One region of the Ornithinibacillus proteolyticus genome, then DNA from elsewhere that is predicted to be linked to it. Evidence: predicted binding sites of a transcription regulator. Region 1 holds the regulator's gene; each other region holds the start of a gene.
What was found. The regulator LexA, encoded in region 1, represses DNA repair genes until DNA is damaged. The targets are predictions, from matches to a motif close to CGAACATATGTTCG.
Positions count from the first base shown of each region.

Region 2: a site for LexA is predicted at 2,400-2,413, ahead of AAIB49_RS18370 (ImmA/IrrE family metallo-endopeptidase). Genes of this name have one in related genera too.
Region 3: a site for LexA is predicted at 2,451-2,464, ahead of AAIB49_RS02365 (YolD-like family protein). Genes of this name have one in related genera too.

Region 1 is NZ_JBCPXV010000001.1:54,574-59,704, forward strand. It holds gene tkt (transketolase) at 1-1,012, opposite strand, end outside; gene AAIB49_RS00310 (DUF896 domain-containing protein) at 1,113-1,349, opposite strand; gene AAIB49_RS00315 (YneB family resolvase-like protein) at 1,435-2,094, opposite strand; gene lexA (transcriptional repressor LexA) at 2,366-2,989, shown strand; gene glnA (type I glutamate--ammonia ligase) at 3,131-4,462, opposite strand; gene AAIB49_RS00330 (MerR family transcriptional regulator) at 4,523-4,939, opposite strand; gene AAIB49_RS00335 (methionine gamma-lyase family protein) at 5,046-5,131, opposite strand, start outside.
Region 2 is NZ_JBCPXV010000068.1:3,231-8,361, forward strand. It holds gene spxA (transcriptional regulator SpxA) at 1-277, opposite strand, end outside; gene AAIB49_RS18360 (CDP-alcohol phosphatidyltransferase family protein) at 888-1,448, shown strand; gene AAIB49_RS18365 (Arm DNA-binding domain-containing protein) at 1,652-1,861, opposite strand; gene AAIB49_RS18370 (ImmA/IrrE family metallo-endopeptidase) at 1,923-2,384, opposite strand; gene AAIB49_RS18375 (SHOCT domain-containing protein) at 2,889-3,638, opposite strand; gene AAIB49_RS18380 (helix-turn-helix domain-containing protein) at 3,662-4,027, opposite strand; gene AAIB49_RS18385 (helix-turn-helix domain-containing protein) at 4,201-4,446, shown strand; gene AAIB49_RS18390 (hypothetical protein) at 4,459-4,617, shown strand; gene AAIB49_RS18395 (hypothetical protein) at 4,610-4,780, opposite strand; gene AAIB49_RS18400 (ORF6C domain-containing protein) at 4,849-5,131, shown strand, end outside.
Region 3 is NZ_JBCPXV010000002.1:166,855-171,985, reverse strand. It holds gene AAIB49_RS02375 (AAA family ATPase) at 1-1,220, opposite strand, end outside; gene AAIB49_RS02370 (exonuclease SbcCD subunit D) at 1,222-2,373, opposite strand; gene AAIB49_RS02365 (YolD-like family protein) at 2,493-2,816, shown strand; gene AAIB49_RS02360 (YozE family protein) at 2,848-3,069, opposite strand; gene tatC (twin-arginine translocase subunit TatC) at 3,091-3,834, opposite strand; gene AAIB49_RS02350 (twin-arginine translocase TatA/TatE family subunit) at 3,998-4,201, opposite strand; gene tatA (twin-arginine translocase TatA/TatE family subunit) at 4,222-4,458, opposite strand; gene AAIB49_RS02340 (dihydrofolate reductase) at 4,594-5,085, opposite strand; gene AAIB49_RS02335 (thymidylate synthase) at 5,098-5,131, opposite strand, start outside.

The DNA.
Region 1 (5,131 bases):
GTAATTCACCAGTAATGGCCATCTCTAGTTCCTTAGCCTCTTGTGGATATTTATCACGGTAAGTGGCCAAAAGCATATTCCATTCTGCTTCTAGTTTCTCACCTTTTATTTGTACCTTCTCTTTAAAATCAGCATATACCTCTTCTGGAACATGGAATTCTTTATGCTGCCACTGATAGAATTCTTTTGTTAACAATACCTCATCCTTCCCTAATGGAGCACCATGTGAAGCAGAAGAAGCTGATTTATTAGGAGATCCATAGCCAATAACGGTTTTCACTTCAATTAGCGTAGGTTGTTTGATATTTTCTCTCGCGTCTTTTAATGCCATCCGAATCGCTTCTACATCATTTCCGTCCTCAACCCGAATTACCTGCCAACCATAGGCTTTAAACCGTTCTTCCGTATTATCCGAGAAAGAACGGTTTAATTCTCCATCTAGCGAAATATCATTAGAATCGTATAATACAATCAATTTACCGAGCCTTAGATGGCCAGCAAGGGAAGCCGCTTCATGCGAAATTCCTTCCATTAAATCACCATCACCAACTAAGCAATAGGTGTAATGGTCTATAATGCTCATATCACTCTTATTATACTTAGCAGCCAAATACGCCTCAGCCATTGCCATCCCAACAGACATTGCAATACCTTGGCCTAAAGGACCTGTAGTTGCTTCTACACCATCGGTATGATGAACTTCTGGATGACCCGGTGTCCTAGAGCCCCACTGGCGAAACTCCTTTAAGTCCTCTATTGTTACGTCATACCCCGATAAATGTAATAAGCTGTACAATAGCATGGATCCATGTCCAGCAGATAACACAAACCGATCGCGGTTAAACCATTGAGAATTATTAGGATTGTGATTCATTATATCTGTCCACAACGTATATGCCATTGGAGAAGCACCCATCGGTAATCCAGGATGTCCTGAATTAGATTTTTCTATGGCATCAATGGATAGGGTGCGAATTGCATTAATGGACATTTGCTCTATATTGGTAGACATACGTCATACTCCTTTCGGTCAAAAAGAATAGTAATACTTATTTCTGTAAATTGTAGATAGTTAACAAGTACTAGTATTCCTTATTACGAAATTACTATGTCTAATGTTTTTGGTTTCTTTCCTGCATGTCTCGTAACTTTTTAGGAGTCACGTCATTTCCCGCTGGGTCGATTACCGTCATGGTCTTCAATTGATTCTTAAAAGAGTTGCGGACATTCCCTAAATACTCTTCTCGTAGTTTTTTTCTCTCCCTTTCTTCATCCTTTGTCAGTCCTTCTGCAGTCTTTGCCTTTTTAGCCAGTGCATTAATACGAACTAATTTTTCTTTTGAAATCATCTCATAGCCTCCTAGAATAACTCTATCTTATTTAGCATTATTAATAGTAAAAAGCAAGAACACGACATGTTCTTGCTTTTTAATATTACCTGTTCAACTTATCTGAATCAATTATTTGATATTCTTGGTACCTTCTATGAACAGTTGCCTTTGAGATAGAATATCCCAATCCAGTTAACGTCTTTGCAATTTCACTGAAGGTAAGACCATTATTTCGCAATCGAATGATTTCCTCGATTGGTACTTCCTTTCTCTCTCTACCTGGAGCTAAATGCTGATTTGCCAGATTCTTAGCTGGATTATAACCATTCTCTATTGCTTTTTTCATACCTCGCTTTATTTTTACATTGTGAATTTTACGTTGGTATTCCTCCACTATTCCAACAATCTGTAATACCATGGAATCTGATTCGGATAATTCAAGCTTTCCATCGTGTATCGCAGTGTAGATGGAAATATTCAACTTCGCTAATTGATGAAACAATGCTATTTTTGTATTTCCCCGACCTAATCTTGTTTCATCTTGAATAAGGAGAGCATCTGCTTGTCCACGTTCAAACGCTTCAAGCATTTCAAATACGCCATCACGTTCTACTTCATATCCACTCGCTTGCTCCTCTATACATTTTACAACATGGAATTGATACCGATTAGCCAATTGGTATAATTCTTCCTTTTGTCTAGCTAAAGATGTTTCCTGAACTTTTTTATCTGTACTTACTCTGCAGTATATAATAACATTCAATTTATTAACTCCTATTATGCACTAATTAATGATACGTATAAGAAACCTAATGTTACAGCAAAAGCAACAATATAAAATAAATCTGTCTTGTTTACTCTACCAAACATTTTCCATCATCCCTTCTCCATTATATCACAAGAACCTTTGTTCGTATTTTTATTATAACAGAACATACGATCTTGTCAACGACTTTTTCGAACGAATGTTTGCATTCTATGCTATACGATGGTAAACTAGCATTAATAAATAATATGTGCGAGGTGTTTAATAGATGACAAAATTATCAACTAGACAACAAGCTATACTGGAATACATAAAAGAACAAGTCAGATTAAAAGGTTATCCACCATCTGTTAGAGAAATTGCTGAAGCAGTGGGCCTTGCCTCAAGCTCAACTGTTCACGGGCACCTCTCTAGATTAGAAAGCAAAGGTTTTATTCGCCGGGACCCTACTAAACCTCGAGCAATAGAAATACTAGATTTGGATGAAGAAAGTAATATCCCGAGGGAAGAAGCTCGCTATGCACCCGTTATTGGTAAAGTAACGGCAGGTATACCTATTACTGCTGTCGAAAATATTGAAGAATTTGTGCCAGTCCCTAGCTCAACTGCAGGTCCGGATGAAAATCTATTTGTCCTAGTAATTGATGGTGAAAGTATGATTGAGGCCGGTATTTTAGACGGTGATATGGTAATAGTGAAACAACAGAGTACGGCCCAAAATGGAGATATTGTTGTAGCAATGACGGAAGATGATGAAGCAACCGTAAAGCGATTCTTTAAAGAAAAAGATTATATTCGCTTACAGCCTGAAAACGCAACAATGGAGCCATTAATCTATAAGAATGTATCGATTCTTGGTAAAGTAGTTGGACTTTATCGTCATATTCATTAACGATATATCGAAATAAACAAACTAACACGCATTTGCCCATCTCTTGGCAAATGCGTTTATAATAATCGCAGAGCTAATATAATTTCTATCAAAAAACCGGTGAGCAAGGAGGATTCTCCTATACTCACCGGTTTTTTTCTATTAGTAGTTAGTTAAATATTGATCTCTTTCCCATGGATGTACGCTTGTTCTAAACATATCCCATTCAATCTCTTTCGCTTCGATATAATGTTCAAATAGATGCTCGCCTAGTGCTTCTACAATAACTTCATCATTTTTAAGTTCTTGTAATGCATCAATTAGTGATGATGGTAAATCTTTAATTCCAACTTCATCACGCTCTTCTTTTGTCATAACATAAATGTTACGATCAACTGCAGGTGGTGGTGTCATATTGTTACGGATTCCATCAAGTCCCGCTGCTAATAAAACAGATAATGCCATATATGGATTAGCTGCTGGGTCAACACTTCTTGCCTCAACACGTGTACTTAAACCACGAGAGTTTGGAATACGCATTAGACAGCTTCTGTTTGCTGCAGACCATGCTACATAGCTTGGTGCCTCATAGCCAGGTACTAAACGCTTATAGGAGTTAACTGTTGGATTAGTTACTGCTGTAAATCCAGTCGCATGCTTCACAATACCTGCAATAAATTGATAAGCAGTTTCACTTAATTCTAAATCTCCACTTGGATTGTAGAATGCATTTTCTCCACCTTTAAATAGAGACATGTTCGTATGCATTCCAGAACCGTTTACTCCAAATAATGGCTTAGGCATAAACGTTGCATGAAGATTATGTTTTCTAGCAATTGTCTTAACAACTAGCTTAAACGTTTGAATATCATCCGCATGTTTTAATGCATCAGAGTATTTAAAGTCAATTTCATGTTGTCCAGGAGCAACCTCATGGTGAGATGCTTCAATCTCAAAGCCCATTTCTTCTAATTCCAATACGATATCACGACGGCAATTTTCCCCTAAATCAGTCGGTGCTAAATCAAAATATCCACCATGGTCGTTTAATTCTAAAGAAGGATCTCCCTTTTCATCTAATTTAAATAGGAAAAATTCTGGTTCAGTTCCAATATTAAAGGCATCAAAGCCAAGCTCTTCCATTTTCTTTAAATTACGTTTTAAGTTATAACGTGGGCACCCTTCAAATGGTGTACCATCAGGACGATAAATATCACAAATAAAACGGGCAACTTTTCCCTTTTCTGACGTCCAAGGGAATACGACAAATGTATCTAAATCTGGATATAAATACATGTCAGATTCTTCAATACGTACAAATCCTTCGATAGATGAGCCATCAAACATCATTTTGTTATCAAGCGCTTTTTCTAATTGACTTAATGGGATTTCCACATTTTTAATTGTTCCTAACATGTCTGTAAATTGAAGTCGAATAAATTTAACGTTTTCTTCTTTGATTTTTCTTTCAATCTCTTCTCTCGAGTAACCCATAAATTTCTCTCCTCCTAAATTATAATCAGTATATTTAATAGGAATTCACTTCCCCTATACCTACCTATTCACAAAAAATCTAGCAAGTTCCCCTTGTCGTAGATTAGCTTTACCATATCGATTCGCTTCGGTAATTTCTTGTCTTAAAATCGTTCGAAGCTGCTTATCTGTTAGAACAGATTTCTTCTCTTCTGGTAATGCCTTTTCCTTTTCTTCTGTTTTCTCTACATCAGAATCTTCATCAATTAGTAATAATTTAATCCCTGCAAGGTTTAGACCTTTATCTAGATAATTCTTAATTTCTAGTAGACGATCTACATCATTGAATGAGAATAGTCGCTGATTCCCTTTTGTTCGCTCAGGATGAATTAAATCATTTTCTTCATAGTAGCGAATTTGCCTTGCGGTTAACTCGGTAAGCTTCATTACAATACCGATTCCAAACAAAGGCATGGAGCGTCGATCCTTATCATTCATGATTATGACCTCCCTTATCTACAAAATTATTATATTAAATGTCAGTTATTCTGTCAACCGAATGTTAGGAAACTTAACATAAACAATGTGTGTTAAGTTCAATCCGTTATTTCTTATCTAAAATAGCTTGTACAGCTTCCATTAACGCAATCTTTACATGTGCATACGTAAGTCCACCCTGTACAAAGGCCG
Region 2 (5,131 bases), on a different contig from region 1:
GTCTTCTTAATAGCCCTGGGTTTTCTTGGATTAATTGATATAGCTCCTTCATTGGTAATTGCTCAATGTCTACATCAATCTCCTTGAAAACTTTCGACCGTTCTGAAATAATTTCCTCGGTACCGTCTTCAGTTAGGCGTAAAATCCCTTTTATTTCTTCGAATGTTAACGGTTCCGAAAAGATATTTCTTTCTTTGTATGGTATATTGTTTTCTTGAAACCATGCTTTTGCCTTTCTGCAGGATGTACAACTTGGTGTAACGTAAAGTGTTACCATGTAATTACTTCCTTTCTCTCTATAAGAGATTTAACAAAAACTCATCCACAGATGTATTTCCTATGGTTCAATCTTTGAAAGACCAGGCCTTGCCCATATAAAAAACTGATATAGTTATTCTTATAAATATCTTTAATTCAATATAATTTTATTACAGCTAATCTGCACTGTCAACCTTACTTTCTTTACTCAGTGATAATTAGTATATTAATTATAACACAAGGAAAAGCCACATTGGAAAGTATGCCCAAAAAGGTTTGTAAATTATGCAGAAATAAATGTTTTATTTTATTTACTTATGTAAATTCATTTTTATCTCCATTACATAGCCATTTCCCTCTACAGACATTCTTTCGGGACCCACCCTACTTCGCCATTATATTTCTTTACTAAAGGATAACGCTTTTCACCATGATTCTTTTATACTCCATTTCGTCATACACTAACCAATAACTACTTTTACTTCATCATGAAAACCTTACCATTTGGATTCTTTCATTCCATTGCTACTTTTTTGCTACCTTCTACTTCCCAATATTATCCATAACCATTACAATACCAATAGGGACAAATTACTATCTAAGTTAAGCTGCTCCTAGGGGGAAATTATATGAAGCCTACTGCAAAAGAAATATGGTCCATACCGAATATTCTATCTTACATAAGACTGCTTTTAATTCCGATTTTCGTTTATATTTACATAACCGCAAATAGTACGTCCGATTATTATGTAGCAGCACTTATCATTTTATTATCAGGACTAACAGATATGTTAGATGGGCTTATCGCCCGGAAGTTTAATCAAATAACCGAACTCGGTAAAACAATAGATCCTATTGCAGACAAGTTAACACAGGCAGCTATTGTTGGATGCTTGATGTTTCGGTATGACTACATGTGGATATTAGTCCTATTGCTAGTTGTGAAAGAATTGTTCATGGGTATAAACGGACTAATCCTTCTGAAAAAAGGTAAAAAGTTAGATGGGGCCATGTGGTTCGGAAAAGTTTCTACAGCTATATTTTACGCTGCAGCATTTATCCTTATTGCTTTTCCTGAAATCAGCCCACACTACGCCTCACTCCTGATGTTGATTACAGGCGTATTTCTAGCGTTATCGTTCATCTTATATATTCCGGAATTTTTAAAGCTATATCGGAATGCATCTTAAGACCGCCAATTTAGGCGGTCTTTTTTAAAATCACGGTTATTTTCCTATTATCGCGTCCAATGGCATTTGTCCTTCTCCTATCCCCTCAAATCCCCCTTTCGACATATCCATGTCGACCGCCGTCTCTTTTTAAGAATTATTGTAATCTTTCGACATTTAGAAGGGTTTTTGTTTTATTATGTGGAATAAGTATTGCTAAAGCATTAGCATGACGATGATACTTTCCTATTAAATCCTTTACCCATATCCAGTTCGTTTGCTAATTGTCTAGCAGCGATTTCCGCCTCACCTTTACTATTGAACCCTCGCCTTGTAGTTTCTTTTTTTCTTCCAGTTTTAGGATCGTAGACAGTTCGCATTTTAAATAACCATTTTTCGCCATTCTTTGTCTTGTACTTCTGAAAACTAGCCACGATTATTCCCCTCTCTTAATTTGCAGTTTAAGTTATTCCATGTAAATTTTCTCTACTACCCTCAAACGATATAACTTCTCCCATAATTTCCTCCCAGGTAATAAAATTTACTTTGATACATTTCTAGTCGCTTTAATGCAAAGTCGTATTCGACATTAAAATTTTTCATTATTTCTGTAGCGTTTTGTATTTTAAGCTCGTCCAACATAAATGTTGGTACGCAAAAGTGATATGCAAAATGATTCGCTTGGTATTCTTGAAGTTCGCGAAACAGATAGTGCATTTTTAACTGTTGACCACAATGTCGGAGGTAATGGCATATTTCGTGCCCAAATATTTGCCATTCCTTTTGTTGAGTTGACCTTTTAATAACAATGTCATTTCCATCCCGAAAAGTGGCCTTTCCATAAAGTAAATTAACCCCTAATTTCGAAGCAATCGTTTTTATATCTAGTTGCTCCGGTTTGCTAATTGATAAAACTGTATACAATTCTTTAATGTAATCTTCTATGTGTGTATACATGTTATCCCCCTAAGTAGAATATATGTTCTGTTAAATTGTATAAGAGAGGGTGCACAAAATTCTGCACACCATAGTAATAATTATTATTTATATATGTTTATTATTAGTATAAGAGATAATTATAGTGTTATAATCTAAAAAAAGAGATATGTTTACCCATTTCAACTGCATCAAAATTGTTGGACAATGTATCAACTCCTGTTTCGAATAATGGTTGCGCGATTTTGTCTAAACGTTGTGTAACACTTAGGACGTAATCGTTAGCTGACGATAGGTTATTGATAGTTTCCTCGGCCAAGCCAATGTTAGCGATTGGATCAAAGTTCGAAACTGTTATCGCCCGGGCTTTTTATCCCGGGCATCTTTATGTTTCCATAAAGTCCAGCATATCTCATCATCCATAATGGATGCCGGACGCTCTTGATATCTAAAGACTTAGGTTTTCCATGAATTCATCCGGTTTGCAACTATAAATTACTTTATAGTGGGGCACTCTTTCTTATATTATATCCCTAACAATTCTTTCTTTTTTGCGTTATATTCCTCTTCAGTAATTGCTCCAGCATCTAGCAAATTCTTGAATTTCAGAATTTCATCTGCTGGACTATTCGAAGATTGTTCAGCGGCTTGTTCTTCATAATCACAAATATATTGTAAAGTAGACAAACATTCTTGAACTTTATTATATGAGTCCTTGTAAACGAACGATCCTTTTTTCACTTTTTTATCTAAAAAGTCTATGTAGTCAGACGAAACATTAATATCCTTTAGGCTTATCTTTATTCTTAGGCTGTCAACTATTTCTTTGTTTTTTCTTTTTGCAGTTACTCCTCCTACAACAGCTCCTGCTCCGCCAAATAGAGCTCCTCCAACCAACGCTCTACCTAGTCCACCTTTTGTTACAGATTCGCCATTTTCTAATAGTTCAAAGCTAGATATATCCTTATACCTATAGATACGTGGCTTCTTTTTTGGAGAAATCATTATTAACTTGTTGTCATCATCAAATTCTATGAACTTACCAATATATTTAGTTGCATTAAACACTTCCAAATATTTCGATACCTCATGGGTTCTTTTGTGCAAATTTACGATTTCTTGAGCAGGTATATTTTGATAACCTCTACTAGTCAATTCCTTTAATGTAACACCGGATTCAACTACACATTTTTTACAAACCTTTTCCCCATTCATAAATGTAGGGTCTAGTAAACCGACCTTTCCTCCGCAGATAGGACATTCCTTATTCGCCATCCCTTTTCCACTCCTCCTTTTTTTCAATCCTTGTCTTTATTTTGGCTTCTTTTGAATTTAACAAACTCATACACTTCTTCTAACTCTTCTGCTGTCATATTAGATAGATCATGAAACATTAAGTCTATGTCAGGAAATTCAGTAGCTATTTTCTTCTTGTAATAATCAAGTTTATTATCTTCTGTATCTAAATCACCATTCAATAGAACATCAACTTTAATACCTAGAGTCTTAGCAATATCATTAAGTATTTCTGGCTCAATACGTTTTTGGAATCCAGTCTCAATTTTGTTCATCTTGCTTTGAGATATTCCAATTTTGTTTGCTAGTTCTAGTTGTTCAATGCCTTTCTTTGTCCTTAATTCTCGTATTCTTTTTCCTAATTCCATTATGGATATTCTCCTTACAAAACAAGCGTTTAACGTTATTTTAAACTTTCTAAAATAGAAAGCAATATAGTATTCTAAAAAAGAATTTTAAAAAGTTCTTGCATTTCTATTTTGGAATATGTATACTCTAATTAAGATATTCCAAAATAGAATATGAAAGTTGAGGTGCAAATATGATTATTAACCTTGAAATCATCAAAGAAAAGCGCAAAGAAAAAGGCTACACCATGGACGAAATGGCAGAAAAACTTAAACTCACCAATGGTTCTATGTATTCTAAGCGCGAAAACGGCCATTACAAATTCAAGGCAGAAGAAGTAATGATGCTAACGAAAATCTTGAATATTCCCATGAAAAAAATTTTTTTATCAAATGAATATTCCAAAACGGAAATTACGACTGCAAAAGAAATTATTTAAGGAGGCAATCTAATGAATCAATTAAAAGTTCAAGTCGACACATCCCAAGTAGATGAAACTCAAGAAAAGATAGAAAAATTCATCGCTTTAGTAAAGGAAGCCAATTCATTGGCGGATGAATTGGCTCATAAAGAAATCAAAATCAGTATAAGCACAAATGAAACTAATTAACAGTAAATTCAAAGTCTTTATTGCAATGCGGACAGCGATTCTTACCCTTACTTGCTTCTATATCTTTATCGCATGAAGGGCACTTGATAGGAATGTTTTTAAGATTTGACATATCTTTGAGTCTTTTTTGAATGTTGTCAAATCCTTTCATTTCAAACTTCATCATATTCACCTCCCTTAATGTCACTATTCGACATAAAGGGACTAAATACCTGTTAGGAGGAGAAATACATGAATCAATTAGTTTTTATTCAAAACAACAAAGTGGTGACAGACACACTAACCGTATCTGAAGTATTTAAAAAATCTCATGATAAAGTTGTGCGCGATGTTAAGGTCCAAATCACAAAATTGCATGAAGCTAATGAACAGGAATGGAGTTCCGCCAACTTTGGCGAATCCCAATATCAACACCCCCAGAATAAACAATGGTATACAAAGTACGACCTAACAGAGGATGCATTTGCCATCATCGCAATGTCCTATGTGACACCCGAAGCAATGAAAATGAAAA
Region 3 (5,131 bases), on a different contig from region 1:
TTATCATTGGCTTGGATTTTCTTCTGCTCCAGCTTATCCATTTTCTTCGTTAACTCAAGATACGTATTCACAAGCTGCAGCTGTTCTTTTCCCCGTTTAATTTCTTCTTTTAATGTTTCGCGTTCCGATTCCTTACTTATCGCCTCTTCATATTTCTGTTTCACGCTCCCATACTCTTTATTTAGCTGAGCTAGATTGGCTTCTTGCTCCTGTAGGCGTTTAGCTTGTCTTTGCCACTCTGCCTGTCTTGCTGCGGCTTGTTCTTCTAGTGGGACAAGTTGCTGAGCGGTTCTAGCAAGGTGAAGCCTTGCTTTCTGTTCTGCCATTGTAGCTTTCTGCTGATCGAGCCGTTGCTGTTCTACTAAGAGGGCTTGTTGTTCTTTAAACTTCTCTTCAATGATGCTCGCTTTTCTGAGCTTATCCTCTACAAGTTTTAACTTTTCCCGCTGCTTCCCTATTGCTTCGTTTTGCTCAGTCGCTCTATTTTCTGTTTCTTCAATTTCCAGACGTAGTTTATCTAGTTTTACCTCATTAGTATCCGACTCTTCTATTTCAACATGTTGCCAGTCAATTTTAGATAGCTCATATTCCATATCCGCTTCTAGCTTTTTCATTTGAGTTTCTAATTCTTTCGCTTGAATTTTTAATTCATCCGTCATTTTTTCATAAAAATGGGTACGGAATATCTTCTGAAGAATGGCTTCACGTTCTCTACTATTTTCTGAGATGAGCTTGCGAAATTCTCCTTGAGGAATTAGTACCATTTTACGAAACTGCTCATAATCAAATGCAAGCTTCTCTTCAATTGTTTCATTGACATCTTTAATACGAGAGGATAGCAATTGTTTTTCTCCATTGACAATCTCATACAAGATTGCCTTAGCTGGCTCTTCGGTGTAGCCATCGCCACGTTCTTTTTTCTTTTGTTGCTTAGGATTACGTATAATCTCATACACGCAGTTATTTAGGGCAAATTGGAATACCACTTCAGTAGGCTCATCTATTGCTGCAAAATGGCTGCGTAGTGAGTCTTGGTCACGGTCAGAGCCACTTGCTCTCCCATATAAAGCATAACAAATCGCATCAAACACAGTTGTCTTTCCAGCACCAGTGGGGCCAGTTATTAGAAAAATAGATTCATCACCTAACAACTCAAAGTCAATAACTTGCTTTTCTAAATAGGGACCGAAAGCAGTCACACTTAACTTGATTGCACGCATTTTATTCCCCTCTTTCCTTTGCCATTACAGTCGAAATCGTACTTTCGATATATGCCATTCGTTTCTCATCAATCGCTTCACCAGTAATCTCTTCATAAAAGGAAGCAAATAGCTCTGTATGAGATTGTGTTTGCTGTTGGCGAATTTGTTGTAAATCTAGTAGGCTCTTTGTTGTAGAAAATCCAACCCGCTCTAATCGTAAAATATTCGGATACACTTTTCTTAACTTGTACATCGGATCCATGATCTGTCCCTTGTCGAGCAGGCGGATGTGTAAGTAATCCTCATTGTTTTCTAGTGGATTGGTAAGAAGATCCTCAAAATGTCCTTCTACAATACGCATATCATGCTTCGGTACTAACGGAATAGCTTTTAACTCACACGTTCCATCCGCATCTAGTTCAATGATGGTGACAGACTTCTTATGAGTAGCTTCGGAAAAGGAGTATTTTAAAATCGAACCACTATACCTTACCTCATCTCGCTTAATACGCTGTGGTTGATGCAAATGTCCTAACGCAACATAAACAAAGTCTTGAAACAAATTCGCATCGACATATGGAGTTCCACCAATCATCGATAATCGCTCCTCTGATTCAGACTCCATTCCACCAGCTACAAAAGCATGTCCTACAAATATGTGACGTTCATTCATGTCATGATGCTCTTTAATATAGTTTGTTACGGCTTCCATTGCTGTTTGATGGGAATGAATCGTGTCATCGTTAAATAGCTCCCTAGCCTCGGTAGGCTCAATGTAAGGAACTAGATGAAAGTAAACTGGACCATGCTCGTCTTCTATAACAATAGGCTCAAGACTTCTACTTAGTCTGGTTTCAATATAAAGCCCTTGTGAGCGAAATAATTCTGTTCCGAACTCTAAACGTTCTGGACTATCATGATTACCAGAAATCGCTAATACTGGGATCTTTATGTCCGTTACAAGGGTTGTTAATACGCGATTTAATAGATCTACGGCTTCCTTTGGTGGAATAGCTCTATCATATAAATCGCCTGCAATTACTAACACATCCGGTTTCTCTGTTCGAATGATGTCGACTAACTGATCAAGAATATATGCTTGTTCCTCTGTCATATGAACGCTATTCACAATCTTTCCAAGATGCCAATCAGCGGTGTGTACTATTTTCATACTACTTTCCCCCTTGTGATTTCTTCTTCTATTTTATCATGTTTCGTTACTCTGCAGTATATTGCTTCCTTGATAAACAAACAAATGTTCGTATATAATAAAGATGAGGTGATAAAATCGTGAATGATAGAGGATCTATCAAATGGACTTCATTAATGCTCCCTGAGCACGTAGAACTCCTAAAAACTATATGGAGTGAGGATAATCGCATCCAACGGCCTCTGCTAGATGAGCAGGAGCTTGAGCTAATAAACAATCAAATTATCGAGGCGTATCAGGACAATCAGCTTATTACATTAACGTATTATCAAAACGGGAAAATGGTAGCGATTAGTGGGACGATTCAAAAGGTGGATCAACTAAAGCAAAAGGTTCTCTTGAAGGATCTAAACGAAGAAATACTAGCTATTCCATTTAACGATATATATCGTATTCAATCATAGTAATGGGTCTGTCTTATCGACAGACCCTAGTTTAATCTTTTTCTTTTATTACATATATTTCCCACAGCGAGTCAAATACAGATATCGCATTGGTGAATGGACTATTCCATTCTAAATACTCGCTAATTTCGTCATAGCTATCAGAGTGCCTCGGAAAATTATGATCCTGAAACATCCAATCTGCCAGTTTGCTTTCATCATCTGGCTTCTTTTTTCCACGATAGCTCATCATAAAATGATAGAACGAGCGCATATAAAACACCTCAAATATAAATTAGCCTTCCATAAATTCACGATGCTTCTTCTCTTTCTTTCTATATACCGTAGTAGAAAGGTAAATACTGATTTCATATAATAGAAAGAACGGAATTGCAACGATTAATGGTAAAATAAAGTCTGGTGGTGTAACCATCGCAGCAACGATAATCAAAATAAAATAAGCATATTTTCTCATTTTTCGCATCGCGTTTGGCGATAAAATGCCAATACTAGTTAAAAACATTGCAATAATTGGTATTTCAAAAATAATAGCAAATGGTAATGTAATGCGAAAGACGAATTTAAAGTACTTTTCTACCGTAAACATTTCATTAAACATACCATCATTTAGAGATAATAGGAAAGGTAATATTAAATTGATAAACATGATATAACCAACAACTAGTCCACCAACAAAAAGCAAGAAAATGACTGGGATATACGCTAAGGATGCTCTTCTTTCTTTCGGCGTAAGCCCTGGCTTAATAAACAACCAAATCTGCAAAGCTAATATGGGAAGAGTAGCAGCTAATGCAACGATTCCAGCCATAGTAAATTGCACCCAAAACACTTCTCCTAAACCAATTACTGCTAGTTTAAAGTCAATATGACTCTCAAAAAATCCATAAATATCTCTAACATATACAAAACCTATAATAAAAAACGCAACAAAGAAGAGCGCAGTTACCACTAACCTATTTCTAAGCTCCGCTAGATGACCAGTAAAATTCATTTCTTTCTCTTTATTCTTACGCGCCATACAAAACACCCCAAGAGTTCAAATGCTGTATCAAATTTCATTATACTAATACTTGTTATAAAAGCTTGTCTATATACGTATACTAGGAATCCTCACCGTGATCTGGAAAGAAAGAGATCACAACAGAAAAGAAGATGCAAGGTTATCCACCTTACACCTTTAGTTAGTCATTTTTAATCGTTGTATTTACTTCGTTAACCGGCTTTTCTTGCTTGTTATCCTCTGAAACAATGTCCTTTGCAGCATTGCGAAACTCACGTAATGAACTACCAAAAGCCTTTCCGATTTCAGGTAGTTTCGACGGACCAAAGATGACTAATGCAACAATAAGAATTAAAATTAAACCAGGTACACCGATACCACTCATTACTGTTCACTCCAAGTAATTTATTTATTATCCTTACCTTGCGTAAGATCTTTTGCATCCTTAATTTCTTCCGTTACATCTTCCGTTAAATCCTTTGCAGATTTCTTAAACTCCTTTAACGTTTGACCAGCGGCCTTTCCGATTTCAGGTAGTTTTTTTGGACCAAAAATAACTAAAGCAATAATTAGGATTAAAATTAAACCTGGAATTCCAATAGGACCCATATTGACACCTTCTTCTATCAAAATTAGTTTCATTATAGTTTAAAACACTTACAAAATATATGTATCAAAAGAAACGCTCACAAAACGTTCATAAAACAAGGATGGTTACATCATGATAACCATCTTTATTTTATCAGTTAACCGTAGAATAAACAACCACCATGCCAATTAACGGATTCGATCATACTGAATAAAGTAATAATCATACGGATTCTTCTCATCCTTTACCCCTTTAACAGTAGAGGTTTCTCTCCACATATCGGTTGAAAAGGCTGGAAAATAAACATCCCCTTCAAATTCATGATCAATTAAAGTCACATACATACGGTCTGCATATGGAAGGATGTCTTTAAATAAAGCACCGCCACCAATGACAAATAACTCTTCATTAGGATTCTGTTCCTTCATTTCGATAATCGTGTCCATATCGTGAATTAATTCTACACCTTCAGGAAGTGTTATATTGTTTCTGCTTAACACAATATTTCTCCGGTTCGGTAGTGCTCGTCCAATCGAATCGAACGTCTTTCTTCCCATGATAATCGTATGGCCCGTCGTTGTTTCCTTGAAAAATTTCAAATCATTCGGTAGATGCCATGGCAAATCATTATTAGAACCAATGACACGATTACGGTCCATTGCAAATAATAGTGATAGCAAGTAAATTCCTCCTTATACCGCAATAGGCGCTTTAATGGTAGGATGT